DNA from 2 places in the Martelella mangrovi genome. Region 1 is predicted to be linked to the other one. Evidence: predicted binding sites of a transcription regulator. Region 1 holds the regulator's gene; the other holds the start of a gene.
The links. The regulator LexA, encoded in region 1, represses DNA repair genes until DNA is damaged. The targets are predictions, from matches to a motif close to TGTTCNNNNTGTGTTCNG.
Positions count from the first base shown of each region.

Region 1 (11,917 bases):
GCTTTCGGACATGAAGCCGGCGCCGATCGGCGCGGAGCTGCCGGTCGTGCAGAAGGAAGAAGTCACCGATCTGCTGCCGCTGATGAAATCGGCCACCAATGGCTATGTCGCCGACAAGATCGAAGGCTTCACCATCGCCGCCGATGGCACGGCCTATGCCGTGACCGACAATGACGGCGTGGACGACAGCTCCGGCGAAACGCTGTTCTTCAAGGTTCCGATGACGCAGTAACGCATAACACGCCCGGGCGGCAGGAATGTTGCCCGGGCAAAATGTCCTTAAGAGGTCGCGGCGCAAAATGCACTGCGGCTTTTTTATATCGCCGGCATTTCTTCACCTGCGCCATGCTCGGGGCGCGCTGTCGGGACAATAATGGCCTGCAAATAAAAAACGGGCCGGTCTAAGGACCGGCCTGTCTCAGACTGCTGACAAACCCGAAGACGTAGGGTTGTTGCCTCCACCAGCCCTTCCCAGAGGTGTCATGCTCGGACTTGATCCGAGCATCCATTCCACTCAACCCTTTGATAAGAAAGGGTTTAAAGTGAGCGTATATCGTTTGGCCCTGGTTCCTCGGGTCGAGCCCGAGGATGACCCAGAGTGAGGGGCCGCTTTGTCAACAAACCGAGACAGGCCGGTCTGACGACCGGCCTGTCTTTTCAACGTTTCGAACTGTGTATTGACCGATCAGCGGTCGGCAACGGCGACGAAGTCGCGTTCGGCGGCGCCTGTGTAAAGCTGACGCGGGCGACCGATGCGCTGTTCGGGATCTTCGATCATCTCGTTCCACTGGGCGATCCAGCCGACCGTACGGGCGAGCGCGAACAGCACCGTGAACATGGTGGTGGGGAAGCCCAGAGCCTTCAGCGTGATGCCGGAATAGAAGTCGATGTTCGGATAAAGCTTCTTCTCGATGAAGTATTCGTCCGTCAGCGCAATTCTTTCCAGTTCCATGGCGACATCGAGAAGCGGATCGTCCTTGATTCCGAGCTCGCCGAGAACCTCGTGGCAGGTCTTCTGCATGATCTTGGCGCGCGGATCGTAGTTCTTGTAGACGCGGTGGCCAAAGCCCATCAGACGGAAGGGATCATCACGGTCCTTCGCACGGGCGATGTATTCCGGAATCCGGTCAACCGAACCGATTTCCTGCAGCATGTTGAGCGCGGCCTCGTTGGCGCCGCCATGCGCCGGGCCCCACAGGCAGGCAATGCCGGCGGCGATGCAGGCGAACGGATTGGCGCCCGAAGAACCGGCAAGACGCACCGTCGAAGTCGAGGCGTTCTGCTCGTGGTCTGCATGCAGGATGAAGATGCGGTCGAGCGCGCGCGACAGGATCGGGTTGACCTTGTATTCCTCGCACGGCGTGGCGAAGCACATATGCAGGAAATTGGCCGCATAGCCGAGATCGTTGCGCGGATACACGAAGGGTTCGCCGACATGGTACTTGTAGGCCATTGCCGCGATCGTCGGGATCTTGGCGATCATGCGGACGCTGGCGATCTCGCGCTTGTAGGGGTCGGAGATGTCGATCGAGTCGTGATAAAACGCCGACATGGCGCCGACAGCGCCACAGATGATGGCCATCGGGTGAGCATCACGGCGGAAACCGGTGAAAAGCCGTGTCATCTGCTCGTGAATCATCGTGTGATGGGTGACGCGGAAGTCGAAATCCTTCTTCTGCGTTGCCGTCGGCAGTTCACCGAAAAGCAGCAAGTAGCAGATTTCGAGGAAGTCGGCATTTTCGGCCAGCTGGTCGATCGGATAACCGCGGTGCAGCAGAATACCGTTGTCGCCATCGATATAGGTAATTGCCGATTTGCACGATGCCGTCGAGGTGAAGCCGGGATCGTATGTGAACATGCCTGACTGTTTGTACAGGCTGTTGATGTCGAGCACTTTTGGACCGAAGGTGCCTGCTTCGACGTTCAGTTCCAGTTCCTGTCCGTCCAAGGTGAGTTTGCCAGTTTCCGTCATGCTATCCTCCAAATCTTCCAGCGCGGGACGCGTGATAAACACGATCAAAGGTACCAATTAGGTATAGGATCGATGCGCCGCTGCCAAGCCGCTGAATGGTTCATGTTGCGGTGCGGGTGATGATTTATAATTTGCGTTTAGCAAGTTTTTTGAGCTTCTGAAAAGGAAATTTTTCCGCAAGCTGCGTTCTGCAACGTTGCTTTTTGCTCCAGGTAACCACACGATACCCTAGGTTGTGGCGGAGCGGTTTTGATGGGAGAGGGCGAGAAACAGGTTACGGAACGTCCAAAGCGGCGCGGGGGCGGCGCCGTTCGTGGCCGCTTGCGCAGATGGCGAACGAAAGCCGCTTCCGGCAGCGATACGGTCTGGAATCCGCCAACTTCTGCGGAGCAGCCGGAGGGCAGGGACGTCGGCACGCTTTTTTCCGAAGAACTTGCCTATGGACGCAGCTTTCTGTTTGCGCCGTTTGTGATGGCTCTGGGGTCCGCGTGGTGGTTTTTCCGGCCTGCAGCGCCGTTTTCGTGGGGGCTGTGGCTCTATTGGGCGATCGCCGTTGGTGCCGCCGTTTCGTTGCGCAATGCCGGTCCGGTGAACCGGCTGGGCGCCGGTCTGGTTGCGCTCTTTCTCAGCGGCGCGTTTCTGGCGCAGCTTGAGACGGGCCGGCTTGCTACGGTGATGCTCGACTCACCGGTGACGACCCATGTTACCGGCGTGGTCGATGCCCGCGAGCCGACCGAAAACGGCTGGCGTTATGTGGTGCGCGTCATCGCCACCGACGATCCGGTGATCCACCGTCCACCTGAGCGTGTCACCCTTGTTGCCCGCGGCAAATCGCCGCCGGTCGACATCGGCGGTGCATTCACCGGCCTTGCCCGGCTTTCACCGCCTTCCGGACCGGCTCTGCCGGGCCTCGTCGATTTCGGTTTTCTTTCCTATTTCGACGGGATCGGCGCAGTGGGGTTCTTCTATGGCGCGCCAGACGCGGTTCCGGGTGATCTTCATACGCGGGAGACAAGCCGCCCTCAGTCCATTGGCCTGTTCATGCGCCACAGGGTCGAAAGCCTGCGCGATACGATTGCCGGGCGCATTCGCGCTGTCCTGCCAGACGAATCGGGGGCTTTCGCCAATGCGATCATCACCGGGCAGCGTCGCGCCATGAATGATGACACGCTGGACGCGCTGCGCAATGCCGGCCTTGCCCATGTCATCGCCATTTCGGGGCTGCACATGGCGCTCGCCGCCGGTATCTTCTTTTCAAGCCTGCGTCTTTTTCTGTCTTTTTCGCCAAAGGCGGCAGAGGCGATCGCCACCAAGAAGCTTGCCGCTATGGCCGCGATCGGGGCTGCCGGGTTCTATCTTGCGATTTCGGGCATGCAGGTCTCGGCGCAGCGCGCTTTCATCATGTTGGCGATCATGCTGCTTGCCGCCGTTGCCGACCGTCCGGCCATCAGTATGCGCAATGTCGCTCTTGCGGGGTTTGTCATCCTCGCGGTTTCGCCGTCGGAAGCTGTCGGCCCCGGCATGCAGATGTCGTTTGCCGCAACACTGGCGCTGATTGCGGGCTACAGCTTCTGGCAGCGTCGCGAATATGCTCGCCCGGCGTCGATGCCGGCCGGCACAGTGATCCGCATCGTCATGCTGGGTGCTTTCGGTATTGTGTTGACCGCACTGATCGGTGGGCTTTCGACAGCGCCGATTGCCATGGCGCATTTTCAGCGGATTGCCGGCTACGGTCTGCTCGGCAATCTGCTCGCCATGCCGATTGTCACCTTTCTGGTCATGCCCTCCGGCCTGCTGGCCATGCTGGCAATGCCGCTTAACCTGCACGGCCCCTTTCTTCTGGCCATGGGCTGGGGGCTCGACCGGGTGATTGCCATTGCGGAATGGGTCGATGGTCTTGGTGGCGCGCTCGATACCAGTGCGATGCCCCGCGGATTTCTGCTGCTTTTCCTTGTCGGGTTCATGCTGCTGGTTCTGCTGCGCACCCGTCTCAGGCTTGTCGGACTGGTGCCGATGGCAATTGCCTTTGCCTTGCCCGCCTTTTCTCAAGGCGACCGGTCGCCGCTTCTGCTTGTCTCCGAAGACGGTGCATTGGTTGCGATCGTCACCGGTGATACAGCCGCGCTCAGCAAGCGCCGTCCGCCTTCCTTCATCTTCGATCAGTGGCAGAGCGCACTTGCCATCAGCGCCACACGGCCGCCGAGCGAAACCGAAAGCAACGCTGCGATACTGAAAGACGCGGACCGGTTCGACCGCCTGGATGCTGGACAAATCACCAATGCAAGCACCGCCCTTGCCGAGGATATAAAGGCCGCGCGGACGCAATCCGGTATGTTCATCTGTGAAAAGAGCGAATGGTGTGTGGCATCGCTTCCCGGCAGCGGCCTGACCGTCGCACAAATATTCCGGCCCGCGCTCGTAGGCCCTGCCTGCGATCACGCAGACATCATTGTCAGCGTTTACCGGCCCGGTTTTCAGGCGTGCCGTTCGCCTGGTTTTCTCATCACACCAGCACTGCGCCGCCAAACCGGCACCTTGCAGTTTACTGTCCAAGATACCGATGGTTCAAAATCAAGAAATGGTAACACCACGTCCTCAGAGCCTAACCCGACCGGCTCCTGTGTGAGAACCCACGTTTCCGTCACGCCCGCCATTACGGCAGTAAAACGTCAATGGAACCAACACCGCCTCTATAACTGGCGTTCCGATTCGTATGCCGATCCTGTCAGCCTGCCGAAAACCCTCGATTTCTTCAGTGGTAGCGGCGGATCAGGCCGACAAGCTTGCCCTGAACCTTGACCTGATCGGCAGCAAATATCCGGGTTTCATAGGCCGGATTGGCGGCTTCCAGCGCAATCGACGCGCCCTTGCGGCGGAAGCGCTTCAGTGTCGCTTCCTCGTCATTCACCAGCGCCACGACAATATCGCCCGGGGCGGCCGTGTTGATATTGCGGATGACCACCGTGTCACCGTCGAATATCCCGGCTTCGATCATCGAATCGCCCTTAACTTCCAGCGCATAATGTTCGCCGGTTCCCAGCATCTCGGCCGGAACCGCAATTGCGTGGGTGTTTTCCTGTATGGCCGAGATCGGAACACCGGCTGCAATCCGCCCCATGACGGGGATATCGGTCGAGCCGCTGTCATTTCCGGCAGCCGGTGTTTTGCTTTCGGCAGGCGTCTTGCCGAGGCTGCCTTCAATCACGCTCGGTGAGAAACCGCGGCGCGGCGGCTGAGAGCCAAGGCTTTCCGGCATGCGCAGAATTTCAAGCGCGCGCGCCCTGTTGGGAAGCCGGCGAATGAAGCCGCGTTCCTCCAGCGCCGTGATCAATCGGTGAATGCCCGATTTGGACGCCAGATCCAGGGCTTCCTTCATTTCATCGAAAGACGGGGGAATGCCTGTCTCCTTCATCCGTTCATGGATGAAATACAGCAGTTCCTGTTGTTTACGAGTCAGCATTTGCAGCCCCTTGCCTTCGAAACAAATACAGAACGTTTATATCTGTTCTATCTGTGTTCCGCAAGCTGGAAATAGCAGAGCGGCCTCGATTGCGGTCAATGGAGGCATGAAGGCGGGCGGAAAGGGGTGAGTTAGAAAGTGTTGTTTCAATTTCGAAAGGAGAAAATTCTCGGCAAACAATGGTGAGCGCGCAGGGGTTCGAACCCTGGACCTACTGATTAAAAGTCAGTTGCTCTACCAGCTGAGCTACGCGCTCCCGAGCCCGGCGCCTGTTGAAGGGCCAGCGGAAAGTGGGCGGAACATAGAAAGGGTCTTGCAGAAGGTCAACCCGGAAATTCGGCTCCAAGGCGACAATTTGATGTCGGGGGCGATGCGCGGAAAGGTGATTGGAATTCAACGCCGCTGTGGTTTAAGGAACCGGCAGTTTACGGTCCGCCTTTCAGGCGGTTATCTGCTGGTGCCGGACGCGCTTTCGCCAACGGCCGAGTGACAAGAGGATTTCAGGTGTCGATCGGTGATATTTCCCTGTTGACGGCGCTTCTTGCCGGTGCGCTTTCGTTTCTCTCACCCTGCGTTTTGCCGCTGGTGCCGCCTTATCTTTGCTACATGGCGGGCATTTCGATCGATCAGTTCAGGGGAGACACCTCCGTCCGCCCGGCGCGTGTATTGTTGCCGGCGCTGTTCTTTACGCTCGGCTTTGCGACGATTTTCGTGGCGCTCGGGGCAGGGGCCTCGTCCATCGGTCAGTTGTTGCGTCAATATATCGATATTCTGGCCAAGGTCGGCGGTGTGATCATCATCATCATGGGGCTGAACTTCCTTGGTGTGCTGAAAATCCCCTTCCTGTCGCGTGAGGCGCGGTTTCATGGCGGCGGCAAGCCGGCGAGCATGTCCGGCGCCTATGTCATGGGGCTGGCCTTTGCTTTCGGCTGGACGCCCTGCATCGGACCGGTTCTGGGGGCCATTCTCGCTGTCGCGGCCACGCGCGATACGGTTTCCAACGGCGCGGTGCTGCTGGCGATCTATTCGCTTGGCCTTGCCGTGCCGTTCTGGATTGCCGCGCTTTTTTCCGGCGCCTTCATGCGCTTCCTGTCGCGGTTCCGCAAACATCTGGGCACGATTGAAAAAATCATGGGCGTGCTGCTGATTCTCACCGGCCTTGCCTTTCTTTTCGGCTTTATTGCCGATATGGCGATCTGGTTCCAGCAGACCTTTCCCGTTCTATCGCAGATCGGCTAGGGCCTGCGAAGCCCGGGTTTTGCGCCATGTCAGACATTCTAGGGCTTCTCTTTCCGTTCTTCGGACTGATTGCCGCAGGCTTTATCGCCGCCAGGCTCATCCGGCAGCCGGAATCCGGTCTTGTCTGGCTCAACGTATTCATCGTCTATGCCGCATTGCCGGCCTTGTTCTTCAAGCTTGTTTCGAACACGCCTTTCGACCAACTGACCCGGCTTGATTTCATCTCCGTTGATCTGCTGGCGACCTATGCCGTGTTTTCGCTGCTGTTTGCCGCCGGCTACTTCTGGAAACGCAACGGCGTGCGCGAGAGCACGATCCAGGCCTTTGCAGGGGCTTACGGCAATATCGGCTATATGGGGCCGGGCCTTGCCATTCTGGCGCTTGGCGAAGCGGCGGCCGTTCCCGTCGCCTTGATCGTGTGCTTTGAAAATGCGCTGCATTTCATCGTCGCACCGTCGATAATGGCGGTGGCGGATGGTGGTGCGGTGCGCAAGGCATCACTTGCCCGCCAGGTGCTGACAAAGGCGCTGCTGCACCCCTTCATCATTGCAACCGCTCTGGGTTTTGCCGTTGCTGCGAGCGGGGTTCAGCCGCCCGATGCGTTCAACCGGCTGGTGGACTATCTTGCACAGGCTGCTGCCCCTTGCGCGCTTTTTGCCATGGGGGTGACGCTTGCTCTGCGCCCGGTAAAGCGCGTGCCGGTGGAAATCGGCTATATCGTTCCGGCCAAGCTTATCTTACATCCGGTGCTGGTCTATGCCTTCATGATGCTGCATGGCGGCTTCGATCCGGTGTGGGTGGAAGCCGCCGTGCTTCTTGCAGCCTTGCCGACGGCCACCAATGTCTTCGTGATCGCCCAGCAATACGGCATCTGGTACGAGCGGGCCTCCGCCACCATCCTGATCACCACAATCTGTTCGGCGGCAACGCTGGCCGGTCTTCTGCTTCTGATCGACGCCACCGCCCTGCCGTTATAGACCCTGCCGCTATAGGCAAGGGCTAAAACAGGCTTCAGCCGGCGAATAATTCCTTGATCCCCCTGAGGGGCTGAACGCCTTCGCGCATGGCAAACTGGCGCAGCGGCGGCACGGCCGACAGCATGTAGAGGCCGGCGGAACGGGCAAGCTGCGCGGGAATGAAATCGGCAAGCAGCGAGCGGTTCAGAAGGTCGACGCTGGCCGTTCTGCTCCAGACATCGGACTTGCGCAGAAAATCATAGCGCTCGCCGGTTCTGGCGGAAATTTTCGCGCCGTCGATACCGTCCAGCATGCGGGCAAGGCGCATGATGTCGCGCAACGAAAGGTTGAGCCCCTGGGCGCCAATCGGCGGAAAGGCGTGGGCCGCCTCGCCGACAAGAACCGTACGGCCCTTGCCGAAACGGTTCGCAACCATGGAGGAAAGCGGCCATTTCTGCACCGGTCCCTCAATGGTGACCGCGCCCAGAAGCGATTGCATGCGTTCCTCGATCGCCGCCGCGATTTCAGCCTCCGGCCGCGCCGCCATGTCTTCGGCAGCCGGCGTGTCCATCACCCAGACCAGGCTGGAGCGGTTCTTCGCCGGCAGCGGCACCTGCGTGAACGGACCGCCACGGGTGTGAAATTCCGTCGAGATATCGTCATGGGCAAGTGCGTGGCTGAAATTCAGCACGACAGCCGATTGCTTGTAGGACCACTGGCGCACGCCGATCCCGGCATTTTCACGCACTTTCGAACGCCGGCCGTCGGAGCCGACGATAAGTTCGGCAGAAAATGTCTCGCCACCGGCAAGCGTCACCGCAACGCCATCCTTGTCGACGGTAAAATCGTCGGCAATGGTCTCGAAACGGGTAATGTTCGGCTCACTCGCAATCGCTTCGTTCAGCTTGCCGACCAGAACGGTGTTGGGGATGTTGTAGCCGAAGGCTTCGAGATCGATTTCAGCAGAGCGGAAACTGACGGTCGGCGCACGCACCAGCCGTCCCGTGCCGTCAATGATGCGCATGGTCTTCAGCGGTGCGGCTTCCGGCCGGACAGACTGCCACAGGCCGAGCCGGGCAAGCAGTGCGATGGAATGGTCCATCAGCGCCGTTGTGCGATGATCGCCGCCGCTGGGGGAAGGCGCGACCAGCGCGACCCTGCGGCCGGCACGGGCAAGCGCCAGCGCGGAAATCATTCCGGCGGGGCCGCCGCCGATCACGGCAATTTCAAAATCCGACATGCCTGAAACCTCGTCTTCCTGCGATTTGTTCGTTACCGATATAATGCGACCGGGCGCATTTTGCCGTGAAAAATTCTGGAAAATCATGTTTTTTTTGTACGCGGACGCGCTTCTGGTGCATTGTAGGGGTAGAGAAAACCGGGCAATAACCGCCGACACAGTTTTACGGGAAGTGAATGGGTTTGTTCAGCCAGCGTAAAGTACCTTATGCCGAAATCCGGGCGTTCTCCGTCCACATTCTGACGGCATCGGGCTCGTTCCTTGCTTTCCTTGGCGTGGTTGCCGCCGCCGAGGGGCGATTCGTGGCCATGTTCTGGTGGCTCGGCGCCGCTCTGCTGGTCGACGGCATTGACGGGCCGATCGCGCGGCGGCTGAAGGTCAGCGAGGTGCTGCCGAGCTGGTCGGGCGTGATGCTCGACAACATCATCGATTACGTGACCTATGTTCTGCTGCCGGCCTTTGCGCTCTACCAGTCCCATATGATCGGGGAGCCGTTGTCCTTCGTTGCCGCTGCGCTGATCGTCGTCTCCAGCGCGATCTATTATGCCGACAGCGGCATGAAGACGGACGAGAACTTCTTCTCCGGCTTTCCGGTGGTCTGGAACATGGTGGTGTTCTCCTTCTTCGTCATCCAGCCGTCGTCGCTGCTTGCCATGGCGATTGTGGTGCTGTCGGTGGCCCTGACCTTCGCGCCGGTGAATTTTCTGCATCCCGTCCGGGTCAAGCGGCTGCGGCCGCTCAATCTCGGCGTTTTTGCGGTCTGGTGCGTCACCGGCTTCATCGCACTTCTCGCCCGTTTCGATGCGCCGCTCTTCATCGAGGTGCTGTTCGTGGCGAGCGGCGTCTATCTCTACCTTATCGGCATGGTGCTGCAATTCCTGCCCAAACTCGGCTCGCGGGCGGCCGAAACCCGGGCTGAGTTTTGACAAGCGTCAGCACGGCAACCGAATAAAGTCGTTGGGAAACAGGCAAAAGTCATTGCGTTTCAATGAGGGTTCGTGCTTCATTTGTGCGCAATACAGGGGATGTTCTATTTTTTAGTCAATTTCCGGATGTGGTGCCGACAGGATCGGTAGCACCGGGGTTTCGCGTTTTCGGGTGAATACCGGAGGGCAGTTTGAACCAAAATGATAATGATGTGGGCGGATCACTGCTGTCCGTTCAGGGGCTGACAAAATATTTTGGTACCTTCGCTGCCTGCGATGGCATCGATCTCGATATCGATAAGGGTGAAATTCACGCTCTGCTCGGCGAAAACGGCGCCGGCAAATCTACACTTGTGAAAATGCTGTTCGGAGTGCTGGAGCCTTCCGCCGGCGAAATTCTCTGGGAGGGAAAGCCGCAGCGCATTGAAGCCCCTGCCGCTGCCCGCAAGATCGGCATCGGCATGGTGTTTCAGCACTTCTCGCTGTTCGAGGCGCTGACGGTGGCCGAGAATATCGCCCTGTCGCTCGATCCGGGCATTTCGCTTGCGAAGATCGCGGAAGAATCACGTAGGCTTTCGGTCGAATACGGCCTGCCGCTTGATCCGCGCGCCCATGTGGCCGACCTTTCGGTCGGTGAGCGTCAGCGGATCGAGATCGTGCGCGCGCTTTTGCAGAACCCGAGCCTGATCATTCTCGATGAACCGACATCGGTGCTGACCCCGCAGGAGGCGGACCGGCTGTTTGAAACGCTGGCCAAGCTGAAGGCCGAAGGGCGTTCGGTGCTCTATATCTCTCATCGGCTGGAAGAAGTGCAGCGCATCTGTGACAAGGCCACCGTGCTGCGCCACGGCAAGGTGACGGGCAATTGCAACCCGCGCAACGAGACGGCCTCTTCGCTGGCGCGGATGATGGTTGGCGGCGAAGTTTCGGAAATCACCCGGCCGGAAGCGATGAAGGCCGGCAAGGTTCTGCTTGAGGCCAAGGGGCTGACCGCACCGGCGCGCACGCCGTTTTCCACCGCTCTGAAGAACATCTACCTCGAAGTGAAAGCCGGCGAAATTCTGGCGATCGCCGGTGTCGCCGGCAATGGCCAGTCGGAGCTTTTCGATGCGCTCTCCGGCGAATATCCGGTCGATGACAATATCTCCATCCAGATCGACGGTCAGCCCGTCGGCGCCAAGGGCATCAATGCACGACGCAAGCTCGGCGCGGGCTTCGTTCCCGAGGAGCGCCACGGCCATGCCGCGGTCACGGGGATGACGTTGTCGGAAAACCTCATCCTCGCGCGCAATCAGGCCGAATCGGATATTTTTCTGGCCGGTGGGCCGCTCAGGGTCATCCGTCGCGCCGTCGCCCGGGCGCGCACCGGTGAGATTGCTGGTTTCATGGATGTCCGCAAGAGCGGTGAAAATCCGGCGGCAGGCGCGCTGTCGGGTGGCAATCTGCAGAAATTCATCGTCGGGCGCGAACTGGACCGCAAGCCCAAGGTCATCATCGTCAACCAGCCGACCTGGGGCGTGGATGCCGGCGCTGCCGCTCATATCCGCCAGGCAATGGTCGATCTTGCCAGATCGGGCTCGGCCGTGCTGGTGATTTCGCAGGATCTCGACGAGATCTTCGAAATCGCCACGCGGATCGCGGTGATTTCCGAAGGTCAGCTGTCCGACAGTCATCCGGCGGAAACAATGACGCGCGAGCGGATCGGGCTGTTGATGGGCGGCATCCATGGCGAGGATGCGGACAAGGATGTGGAGACGGCCGATGCGCATTGAACTTGAACGGCGCGCCAATAGTTCGCCGCTGTTTTCGTTGCTGTCGCCGCTGATCGCGTTTGCGCTGACAGTGTTTTTCGGGGCGATCATGTTTGCGCTTCTGGGCAAGGACCCGGTCGAGGCGCTCTATCGCTTTTTCATCGAGCCGCTGTTCGATATCTGGTCCCTGCATGAGCTGATGATCAAGGCAGCACCCCTGATCATGATCGCGGTCGGGCTGACGGTCTGTTACCGCTCGAACATCTGGAATATCGGCGCGGAAGGGCAATTTACCGTCGGCGCCATGGTCGGCTCCGTCGTGCCGGTCTATTTCTACGATTGGTCCTCGCCGCTGCTCTTGCCGATCATGCTG
Region 1 is NZ_JBEPLY010000005.1:111,175-123,091, forward strand. It holds gene ABID12_RS09460 (esterase-like activity of phytase family protein) at 1-232, shown strand, start outside; gene gltA (citrate synthase) at 686-1,972, opposite strand; gene ABID12_RS09470 (ComEC/Rec2 family competence protein) at 2,225-4,771, shown strand; gene lexA (transcriptional repressor LexA) at 4,725-5,432, opposite strand; tRNA gene ABID12_RS09480 (tRNA-Lys) at 5,613-5,688, opposite strand; gene ABID12_RS09485 (hypothetical protein) at 5,746-5,922, shown strand; gene ABID12_RS09490 (cytochrome c biogenesis CcdA family protein) at 5,937-6,671, shown strand; gene ABID12_RS09495 (AEC family transporter) at 6,698-7,648, shown strand; gene ABID12_RS09500 (UbiH/UbiF family hydroxylase) at 7,683-8,867, opposite strand; gene pcsA (phosphatidylcholine synthase) at 9,044-9,793, shown strand; gene ABID12_RS09510 (ABC transporter ATP-binding protein) at 9,985-11,565, shown strand; gene ABID12_RS09515 (ABC transporter permease) at 11,555-11,917, shown strand, end outside.

Region 2 (11,917 bases), on a different contig from region 1:
AAGGCCAGCGAATACCGCGAGCGGTGCGGTGACCTAGATATCCAGATTTTCCGCGAAAGCTGCGTTTTCCTGAATGAAGCGGAAACGGGCGTCGGCCTTGGTGCCCATCAGGTCGTCGACGGCCACTTTCGTGCCCTCGAAATCGACCGCGTCGATATCGACCCTCAGCAGCATGCGCTTTTTCGGGTCCATCGTGGTTTCCTTCAACTGCGCCGGCAGCATTTCGCCAAGACCCTTGAAGCGGCTGATCTCGACCTTGCCCCGACCGGTGAAGATCGTCTCCATCAGCTCGGCCCGGTGGGCGTCGTCGCGGGCATAGGCGGTCTTGCCGCCCTGGGTGATCTTGTAGAGCGGCGGAACCGCCAGGAAGAGATGGCCCTGGCGGATCAGTTCCGGCATCTCCTTGTAGAAGAAGGTGATCAACAGCGAGGCGATATGGGCGCCGTCGACGTCGGCATCGGTCATGATGATGATGCGTTCGTAGCGCAGGTCTTCCTCGCGGTATTTCGTCCGCGTGCCGCAGCCGAGCGCCTGGATCATGTCGGCAAGCAACTGGTTGGAGGTGAACTTGTCACGGCCCGCGCTTGCCACGTTGAGGATCTTGCCGCGCAGCGGAAGGATCGCCTGATTGGTACGGTTGCGCGCCTGCTTGGCCGAACCGCCGGCCGAGTCGCCCTCCACCAGAAACAGTTCCGCTCCGCCGGCCGTGTTCTGCGAGCAGTCGGCAAGCTTGCCGGGCAGGCGCAGTTTCTTGACGGCGGATTTGCGGTTGACCTCGCGCTCCTTGCGCCGGCGCAGCCGCTCCTCGGAGCGTTCGACCACCCAGTCGAGCAGTTTTTCCGCTTCCATCGGATTGGCGGAAAGGTAGAGATCGAAGGGATCGCGCAGCGCGTTTTCAACGATGCGCTGGGCCTCGACGGTCGCCAGCCGGTCCTTGGTCTGGCCGACGAATTCCGGCTCGCGGATGAACACCGACAGCATGCCGATGGCCGAGATCATCACGTCGTCGGTGGTGATCTGGGCGCCGCGCTTGTTGCCGATCATCTCGGCATAATTCTTCAGGCCGCGCATCAGCGCCTGGCGCAGTCCGGCTTCATGCGTGCCGCCTTCCGGAGTCGGCACGGTGTTGCAGTAGGAGTGGACGTTCGGGTCGCCGCCATACCAGGACACCGCCCATTCCACAGCGCCATGACCGCCGGTCTTTTCCGTCTTGCCGGCAAAGATTTCGCGGGTGACGGTGAAATCCTTGCCGATGGTTGCCGCCAGATAATCCTTCAGCCCGCCGGGGAAGTGGAATACCGCCTTGTCCGGCACATCCTCATTGCCCTCGACCAGCGCGGGATCGCAGGACCAGCGGATTTCAACGCCGCCGAACAGATAGGCCTTGGAGCGGGCCATGCGCATGACGCGGGCCGGGTCGAACTTTGCGCGGGGGCCGAAGATGTCCGCGTCGGGATGGAAGCGCACACGGGTGCCGCGCCGGTTCTGGATCGGCCCGAGGTCCTGCAGTTCGCCCTGCGGCACGCCACGCGAAAAAGTCAGCCGGTAGAGACGGCGCTCGCGGGCAACCTCGACCTCCATCAGGTCGGACAGCGCGTTGACCACGGAGACGCCGACGCCATGCAGGCCGCCGGAGGTCTCATAGGCCTTGCCGTCGAACTTGCCGCCGGCATGCAGCTTGGTCATGATCACTTCAAGGGTCGACTTGCCCGGCACCTGCGGATGGTTTTCCACCGGAATGCCGCGGCCGTTGTCGGTCACCGTCAGCCTGCCTTCAGCATCGAGATGCACCTCGATGAAATCCGCGTGGCCGGCCACGGCCTCGTCCATCGAGTTGTCGATGACTTCGGCAAACAGGTGATGCAGTGCCTTCTCGTCGGTGCCGCCGATATACATGCCGGGGCGCATGCGCACCGGCTCGAGACCTTCCAGCACACGGATCGACGATGCACCGTAGTCACCGTCCGCCGATGGCGCGGCTGCTGCCGCACTGGGCGCGGCCGCCTTGCGAGCGGCGCGGCGCGGCGCGGTGTCATCGGCTGCCTTTTTGCTGTTGCCTGAAAGATCGGCGAAGAGGTCTTTGCTGTTATCCATAAGGTCCGGCAGAGTGTTCGGGTTGAATGGTTACGCGCCTTATAGGCGAATCAGTGCTCTATTTTCGCAAAGAATGGGCCATTAGGCGATGCTGTGCCAAATTGTCGCATTCTGCCTGTGGATGAGTTTCATTTGCGTGAAGAACCGGCCGTCAAAAAGGGACTGGCGGGGCAGGCAGGATTCGATCTAATACGGTTTCAAACCGATGAGTTGGTGATTATTCACGGAATTTCCACCACCCGTGTTCCGGCCGTTTGTTCTGGAACAAGTGGGAAACTTCCGGGCCGGCGCATGAGGAGAGCCGGCATGACGGCATTTGCGCCACGGCCCCGAATGGGAAAGAAAGGGTGCAGATGTTCGCTCGGCCGTGCCTGATATTGAGATTAAGGGAGAAAAGAACAGATGACATCCGACATCCGACCGCTGGTCGCCGGGAACTGGAAGATGAATGGGACCCGGGCCTCGCTCGATCAGATCCGGGCCATTGCCCATGGTGTCAGCGGCCCGTTGTCGAAGAAGCTGGATGCCCTGATCTGCCCGCCTTCGACACTGCTCTACGTGGCCACCACGCTGACGGTTGATACCAAGCTGATGATCGGCGCGCAGGACTGCCACCAGAAGGCGCGCACCGGCGCGCATACGGGCGACATTTCCGCCCAGATGATCCGGGACTGCTTTGCCACCCACGTCATTGTCGGCCATTCCGAGCGGCGCAAGGAGCACAAGGAAAACAACAAGGTTGTCTCCACCAAGGCGCGCGCGGCCTATGACCAGGGGCTGACGGCGATTGTCTGCATCGGCGAAACCCGTTCCGAGCATGCGAGCGGGCGCACCATGGAGGTGCTGCATCGCCAGCTTTTCGAAAGCATGCCGGATGATGCCACAGGCGACAACACCATCATTGCCTATGAGCCCATATGGGCAATTGGCACCGGGCAGACGCCGGGCGCCGATCAGGTTGCAGACGTGCATGCGGCGATGCGGCGGGACCTGATCGAACGCTTCGGCGAGGCCGGTGAACGCTTCCGCCTGCTTTATGGCGGATCGGTGAAGCCGGGCAATGCCAAGGAATTGATGAGTGTGCCGCATGTGAACGGCGCGCTGATCGGCGGCGCCAGCCTGAAGGCGGCTGATTTCCTTTCCATCTACCATGCCTTTGAGGATATCCTTTGAGGCATGGATTCGTGTTCTGCTTTGTGAAGACGGTATAAGGCATTCAATTTAAACGTTTTTGTCTGCCTCTTGAGACCGTTTCACAATCGCGGTTTCGGCTGCGCCGTTCTGGCTGTGTCCGGCTGGCACCGTTGTGAAATGCCGGGTCTGACGGGCGCAATCACAGGTTTTGGGCCGACCGGCGCTTCGGCGAATGCCGGTGACGGTGAACCATAGAGGCCGCGGGATTGGCCGGCGGCTACAAAAAGGGGTTGGATTGACTGCGCGCCTCATGTAGAGAAGCGCCAGATATTCTTGGATTGCCCCGTTTGCGGCCTGCGAGCGGGGACGGATTGGACATTCATGCAGACGGTACTGATCGTAATTCACCTGATAATCGTCATTGCGCTTGCCGGTGTGATCCTCATTCAGAGGTCGGAAGGCGGCGGACTTGGCATCGGCGGCGGCTCCGGCTTTATGACGGCGCGCGGCACGGCCAATGCACTGACGCGCACGACCGCCATCCTTGCGACGCTGTTTTTCGTCACCTCGCTTGGCCTCGGCATTCTGGCGCGCTACCAGGGCAATCCGTCGGACATTCTCGACCGGATCGAGCAGAACGCGGAAAGCGACGGGCAGGGCATCCTGAACCAGCTTGGCGGTTCGATCTCCACGGAGACGGCGCCCGCGACCAATGACGCCGGTGTTCCCACGGGCGCCGACAGCGCGGCTCCGGCCGGAGACGACCAGTCCTCGGCGCCCGCCGTCAGCTCGCCGGCAGAGGATTCGAACGCAACAGGCGTTCCCACCGGCGAGTGATCGCCGAAATTTGACCTGAACATATCCGGCGGGACGCAATAGCCCGCCGGATTTTCTTTGAGCCCACCGTCGGGCACGGCAGGAACCGTACCGGCGGCAGGGCATTGTTGTGACAATAGACCGGTCGTCGGAAGTTTTTGTTGAAAAGGCTCTGGCAGAATCGGCTGAGAAACGGTATCGGAATAAGCCCATGGCGCGTTATATTTTCATCACCGGCGGCGTGGTTTCCTCACTTGGAAAAGGTATCGCCGCAGCAGCACTGGGTGCTTTGTTGCAGTCACGGGGTTACCGGGTCCGTCTGCGCAAGCTTGATCCCTATCTCAATGTCGACCCCGGTACGATGAGCCCGACCCAGCATGGTGAGGTGTTCGTGACCGATGACGGCGCGGAGACCGACCTCGATCTTGGCCATTACGAGCGCTTTACCGGCCGCTCGGCGACCAAGACCGACAACATCACCACGGGCCGCATCTACAAAAACATTCTCGACAAGGAACGGCGCGGCGATTATCTCGGCGCCACCGTTCAGGTCATTCCGCACGTCACCAACGAGATCAAGGAATTCGTTCTCGAGGGCAATGACGATTTCGATTTCGTGCTCTGCGAAATCGGCGGCACGGTGGGCGACATCGAGGCGATGCCGTTCATGGAGGCGATCCGCCAGCTCGGCAACGACCTGCCGCGCGGCAATGCCGTTTATGTCCACCTGACGCTGATGCCCTATATTCCGGCCGCCGGCGAGTTGAAGACCAAGCCGACCCAGCATTCGGTGAAGGAACTGCAGGCGCTCGGGATCCACCCGGATATCCTGCTGGTGCGCTCCGACCGCGAAATTCCCGAGGCCGAGCGCCGCAAGCTTTCCCTGTTCTGCAATGTGCGTTCGTCCGCCGTTATCCAGGCGCTGGATGTCTCCAACATCTACGACGTGCCGCTGGCCTATCATCGCGAAGGGCTTGATGACGAGGTGCTGCATGCCTTCGGTATCGATCCGGCGCCGGTGCCGCGCATGGATGCGTGGAAGAATGTCTGCGAGCGCATCCGCACGCCGGAAGGCGAGGTGACCATTGCCGTTGTCGGTAAATATACCGGCCTGAAGGACGCCTATAAATCGCTGATCGAAGCGCTTCACCATGGCGGTATCGCCAACCGGGTGAAGGTTAATCTCGAATGGATCGAATCCGAGATTTTCGAGAAGGAAGATCCGTCGCCCTATCTTGAAAAGGTCCATGGCATTCTGGTGCCCGGTGGTTTTGGCGAGCGCGGCTCGGAAGGCAAGATTCGTGCGGCCCGCTTTGCCCGCACCCACAAGGTGCCGTATTTCGGCATCTGCTTCGGCATGCAGATGGCCGTGATCGAGGCAGCCCGCGATCTCGCCGGCATCAAGGATGCGTCCTCGACCGAGTTTGACCGCAATGCCAGCGAGCCGGTTGTCGGCCTGATGACCGAGTGGGTAAAGGGCAACACGCTCGAAAAGCGCAGCGACCGGGACAATCTCGGCGGCACGATGCGGCTTGGCGCCTACAAGGCGCATCTGGGCGCAGAAACCAAGATTGCCGAGATCTATGGCACCACCGAGATTTCCGAGCGTCACCGCCATCGCTACGAGGTCAATGCCGGCTATCGCGAAAAGCTGGAATCCTGCGGCCTGGTGTTTTCGGGAACGTCACCTGACGGTATTCTGCCGGAGACGATCGAATATGCCGATCATCCGTGGTTCATCGGCGTGCAGTATCATCCGGAACTGAAGAGCCGGCCGCTTGCCCCGCATCCGCTGTTTTCAAGCTTTATTGCCGCTGCCCTGGAACAGAGCCGGCTCGTCTGAGCCGACGCTGTCCGTCAGGCAGAGGCCTCCACGGTTTTCCGGCGCAGAAGCGATTCCATCGCCTGCGCCGGCAATGGCCGGGCCAGCCAATATCCTTGCAGCACGTCACATCCCAGATCCGTGAGGATACGCGCGTGCTGTCTGGTCTCCACGCCTTCGGCGATGATCTTGATATTCAGGGTTTTTCCGATTTCGATAATGGATTTTACGATCGCGCGTTGCTCATGTGAGTGGGGTAGCGGCGCCACCAGTTCCCGCGCGATTTTCAGCCCGTTTGGGGCCACCTTCAAAAGCCCGATGATCGACGTGTAGCCGGTGCCGAAATCATCGACATCGATATTGATGCCCAGCCTGCGGATCTGCCGCAGATTGTAGGCGCTGACGTCATCTTGCTCATCAAGGAAAATCGACTCGAGCAGTTCGAAGGTGAGCGTTCCTGCGGACAGGTCCATCTTCTGCAGCGAGGTTATAAGGGCTGGATCGCTCAGCCGGTGAGGCGACAGGTTGAGCGACAGGCGCGGCGGGTTTAGTCCGGTTTCACGCCAGTGACTGTGATCCTCGAGCGCCTGGGACAGAATGCTGGCGTCGATCATGTTCATCAGGTTGAGCGATTGAGCCAGCGGAATGAAACTCGCTGGCTCGCCGAAACTGCCGTCGGCATGGCGCCAGCGCGCCAGGGTCTCTATGCCGTGCAGCTCAAGTGTGCCTGCCTCGTATTGCGGCTGATAGAACGGGACGAAATCATCCTGATCGATTGCCTGCATCAACCGGTCGGAGGGCATTCGGTCGGTGGTGTGCGTTGCCCTTATATCCGGCGAATACACCACAATCTGCCCCTGGCCTTTCGCTTTGGCGGATTTCAGGGCGAGATCGCTTTCTCTTAGAAGCGATGCGGCGTCGCTTTCCCCCTCATTTTCCTGGGTGGCAAGGCCGATGCTGGCACTGATGCGAAAACGGACATCGTCGAAGGAAAGCGGTTTTGCCAGCTCGAGCTGAAGCCGTCTGGCCATTTGCTCGAGCTTGCCGGTCTCGTCTTCATAGCTGACGATCATGGCGAATTCGTCGCCGCCCACGCGGCTGACGAAATCATTATGTTTGGACATATCCACAAGAACTCTGGCCGTATGGCGCAAAACCCGGTCGCCGGCGGCATGGCCATAGGTGCTGTTGACGGCCTTGAAGTCGTCCACGTCGAACTGCATCAGGGCAACCTTTGTGCCCGTTTTGGCCGCCACACCGACCCTGCGCTCCAGCTCATCCTCCAGAAAACGCCGGTTGGGCAGTGAGGTGAGATAATCGTGCAGGGCCGCGTGTTCGATATCGGACTTGGCACGATCAAGCTCGAAATTGCGGGCTTCCGCCAGTTGCTTTGCCGTCACAAGGTCCTGACGCAGCCGCACTTCCTCTGTGACGTCCCAGTTTATTCCGATGACCTTCTCATCGTCCGTTCCGCTGTTGTAAAGGCGTATCAGGTGGCGAACATGTCGCAATGCGCCGTCGTTTTCACGGTAGACCCTGAATTCGGCCGTCATCGGCTCGCGATTGACGATCAGATTTTCCGAAATCGTCATTATGCGCTTGAGGTCATCCGGGTGAATGAGATCGAGCGCACGTCTTATCTCAAAGCTTTCGGGCCGGTCGTCGAAACCGTAGATTTCCGAAATGCGAGGATCGGCGTAGACAATGCTGCTGTTGCGGACATGCTCGAAAATGCCGATCTTCGAGGTCGCCAGAGCCATTTCCAGGCGTTGGCGCGTATGGGCGAGCAGGGCTTCGGCGTTCTTGCGCTCCGTGATGTCCTGATCGGTTCCGATAATGCGCGCCGGTCTTCTATCCGGGAAATATTCGACAGCGTCGCCACGGCATTCGATCCATATCCAGTGTCCGTCGGCGTGGCGTTCCCGGTATTCGAAATTCATGTAATCGGGGTCGCCAACCTTCTGGCGCTCGATTGCGTGGGCAACATGATCCCTGTCTTCGGGGTGGACGAGCTGAAGCCATTCCTGCGTACGGGAAAAGGGAACGGGGCTGGCGGGATCGTAGCCGCGCAGCGTACGCCATGTCTGGGAGTAGAAGAATTCCTGAGTGCGATAATTGTGATCCCAGACCCCGAGACCGGAACTGACGAGCGCGTAGTCCCAGCGCTGGGCCCGCTCGCTTTCGAGCAGTTCGCGGCGCTTCTGGGCGTCGATGTCGGTGAAGTAGACAAGAGCGCGGCCGGGCTCTCCTTCGCTGCTTTCCGGTAAAATGGTGGCCGATGCGAGCATCCACCGCCATGGTCCGTCCGGATGGGGGGCGAGGCGCAGCTCAAGTCTCGCCTGTTTGTCGGAAAGGCCGGAAGCCGGTCCAACGAGGTCTTTCATCCGCTGGTGATCATCTTCATGAAGACAGTTCAGAATGCTCTGGCCTTCAAGGACGACCTGCAGCGCCAGAGCCTTGAAATTCTGGTTGGCGGCCAGAACCTTCAGGCCGGCAAGGTCCAGCACCGCGATGGCCAGAGGCGAGTTTTCCACCACTGCGAAAGCCAGTTCGGCATCGCTCAACAAAAAGGAACTTGTCTCATCCCTCGCCAAACGCTCATCCCTTTACTGGAGAACGAACAGACAGCACGGCTTGTTTCCGCCGTTTTGAATGTTTCAGGTCGTTACAGCCCGGTTCGCTCTCCGTCACACAAACACTCCCGCGGAGTGCCCGCACACAAACACCCGCGCATCGCCAGTGTGATCGTTGAAAGGAGAATGTCAATTACATCCATTAGCCATGGATAATATTGCCTCGGCCAGGGGAGACGCGTCGGCGCATGTTTTTTGAGGGATATGGCGGCCGGAGCCGGACAAGCGCGTTCAGCGCAAACCGGCCACGAAGCGCCCGAACATCAGCGTGCCTTCCGGCCAGGGCCCGAAACCTGCCTTGTCGTTGATATGGCCGGATTCGCCGATATCGTAAAACGCCGAACCCCAGGCGCCGGCAATATCGCGGGCAGGCTCGAAACGGCCGAACGGGTCGTTGCGGCTGGCAATCACGATTGAAGGGAAGGGCAGCGGGTCACGCGGGTAGGGCCCGAAAGTCATCATGTGTTTCGGCCTGACCTTCGGATTGTCGACCTCCGGCGGGGCGACGAAAAACGCGCCGGCAACGCGTTTTTCGAAATGCGGGATCGCCAGAACCGATGTCGGAATACCGAGCGAGTGCGCGACCAGAACGACGGGGCGTTCGGCGCGGTTCACCTCCTCGGCAAGCCGCGCAATCCAGTCCTCGCACTCCGGCTTCGACCAGGCTTCCTGTTCCACGCGCCGTGCGGTGGAGAGCTTGCGCTCCCAGCGGCTTTGCCAGTGGTCTGGCCCGGCATTCTTGTAGCCGGGAACAATCAGGATATCGGTTTCGGAGATTTTCATGGCAATTCACATGACGCTTGTGGTGGCTGCGCCCGGAAAATCCGGACGCGGCTGATTGGTTGGCTGATCTTTGTGGCGGATCAGCTTTCGCCGAAGACCCGCTTGAAGATCGTGTCGGCATGTTTGGTGTGGTAGCCGAGGTCGAATTTTTCACGGATCTGGTCTTCGGAAAGGGCCGCCGTCACTTCATCGTCGGCCAGCAGTTCCTCGAGAAAGTCCTTGCCTTCTTCCCACACCTTCATGGCGTTGCGCTGGACGAGACGATAGGCATCCTCGCGCGAAACGCCGGCCTGTGTCAGTGCCAGCAGCACGCGCTGGGAATGCACGAGACCGCGGAACTTGTTGAGGTTGTCCATCATGTGGTCGGGATAGACCAGCAGCTTGTCGACAACGCCCGTCAGCCGCGCCAGCGCGAAATCGAGCGTTACGGTGGCGTCGGGGCCGATCATGCGTTCGACGGAGGAATGAGAGATATCGCGCTCATGCCAGAGGGCGACGTTTTCCATTGCCGGCAGGGCGTAGCCGCGCACCATGCGGGCCAGACCGGTGAGGTTTTCGGTCAGCACCGGATTGCGCTTGTGCGGCATGGCCGAGGAGCCCTTCTGACCGGGCGAGAAATATTCCTCCGCTTCCAGCACTTCGGTGCGCTGCAGGTGGCGGATTTCAATCGCGAGCCGTTCGACCGACGAGGCAATCACGCCGAGGGTCGCAAAGAACATGGCATGACGGTCGCGCGGAATGACCTGGGTGGAGACCGGCTCCGCCTTCAGCCCCATGGCGTCTGCCACATGCTCTTCCACGCGTGGATCGATATTGGCAAAGGTGCCGACTGCACCCGAAATGGCGCAGGTGGCGATCTCCTCGCGCGCGGCCACGAGGCGGTCCCGGCAGCGGGAAAATTCCGCATAGGCCTGCGCCAGCTTGATGCCGAAGGTCGTCGGCTCGGCATGAATGCCGTGCGAGCGTCCGATGGTGATCGTGTCCTTGTGCTCGAAGGCACGGCGCTTCAGGGCGGCAAGCAGGCCGTCGAGATCGGCAAGCAGCAGGTCGCTTGCCCGGGTCAGCTGAACATTGAAACAGGTGTCGAGCACGTCCGACGAGGTCATGCCCTGATGCACGAAACGGGCATCCGGCCCGACGATTTCCGCCAGATGGGTCAGAAAGGCGATGACGTCATGCTTGGTGACAGCCTCGATCTCATCGATGCGGGCCACGTCGAACGTTGCCGCGTTGCCCTTTTCCCAGATGGTCTTCGCCGCGCTTTCCGGGATCACGCCGATTTCCGCCAGCGCATTGCAGGCGTGCGCCTCGATCTCGAACCAGATGCGGAACTTGGTTTCCGGTGACCAGATGTCTGTCATTTGCGGGCGGGAATAGCGCGGTATCATCGGGGCAGTGATCCTTGTTCAAGTCTTGCTGGCGGGGCCTTTTCCAAGGCCTGACACGCTCTAGAGCATTTTTTCCGCAAAGGAAACGGCGGGAAGGCGCAAAACCGGCTCAGGGGGCGAAGGGAACCGCAATCCAGCGGCCGTTCGGCCCCTCGAAGCCGTAATTGAGGACCGTGAGCAGGGCGATATCGACCGCGTCACCATCGCCGTTGCGATAGGTCATCACGCCGCCCAGCCGGTAGCCGGTCGGGCAGTTGCGACTTGCCGGAATGCGGCTGTCTTCATGGATCGTGCGCGTTTCGCCGTCGGGATCGGTATAGGAAAGCCGGAATCCCTGGGCATCCGGCGTGATTGCGGCACAGGCGGAAATCGGATCGAGCGCGAATGTCTCGAGCGTAAGCGTGCTGACAGGCGACAGGTTCGGGTGGGCGCGATAGCGGATGGTCCGGTTGTCGCCCTCGACCTCCTCCGTGACCGGATTGAAGGCGGCAAGCCAGCCGGGGTGGTCCAGCAGGTTATAGTCCTGGATCAGCGGCAGTGCCTCGCCGACGGCGATGCCGCGCACGGCGCTGATGGTTGCCATCTCATCCTCTTCGCGCACCCTGAAAGGCGTTTCGTCCAGAAACGCGTCGCGTTCGGTGTCGATGAAGAAGATGTTGGAATAGGGAAAGCCGGAGCCGTCCTCCACGCCGAATTCCTCAAAGGCGAAAACCCGGCCGTCATCGGAAAAACCGAGCGGCGTGAAGGTGGAGAAATCGCCGGCGGCGGCAATCGAGGCCGAAAGCGACAACGCCGCCGCCAATCCGGTGAATGACAAGAACTGCGACATGCTTTCCTCCTGTTTTATTCCTCGGCGGCGCGCAGGGCCTCCATCGGCGCACGGTAGCTGCCCTGTTCGGCCTTGCCGAAAATCGCCGAGCCGGCGACGAGCGCATTGGCGCCCGCCTTGGTCACGGCGCCGACCGTGTCCGGCGCGATACCGCCATCGACTTCCAGATCGATTGGCCGGTCGCCGATCAGCGCGTGGGCCTGTTCGATCTTGCGCAGCGTGGCGGGGATGAATTTCTGTCCGCCAAAGCCCGGATTGACCGTCATGATCAGGATCAGGTCGAGATCGTCGATCACATGTTCGATCATCGAGACCGGCGTTGCCGGGTTCAGGGCAACGCCCGCCTTCTTGCCGAGGTTGCGGATCGTCTGCAGCGAGCGATGCAGGTGCGGGCCAGCTTCCTCATGGACGGTGATGA
Region 2 is NZ_JBEPLY010000003.1:323,882-335,798, forward strand. It holds gene parE (DNA topoisomerase IV subunit B) at 34-2,094, opposite strand; gene tpiA (triose-phosphate isomerase) at 2,497-3,267, shown strand; gene secG (preprotein translocase subunit SecG) at 3,610-4,065, shown strand; gene pyrG (CTP synthase) at 4,256-5,887, shown strand; gene ABID12_RS06260 (sensor domain-containing protein) at 5,902-8,430, opposite strand; gene ABID12_RS06265 (RBBP9/YdeN family alpha/beta hydrolase) at 8,731-9,282, opposite strand; gene purB (adenylosuccinate lyase) at 9,363-10,670, opposite strand; gene ABID12_RS06275 (DUF2259 domain-containing protein) at 10,780-11,499, opposite strand; gene rpe (ribulose-phosphate 3-epimerase) at 11,514-11,917, opposite strand, start outside.
Region 2: parE (DNA topoisomerase IV subunit B) is a predicted target of LexA. The motif match lies at 2,355-2,372, and genes of this name have one in related genera.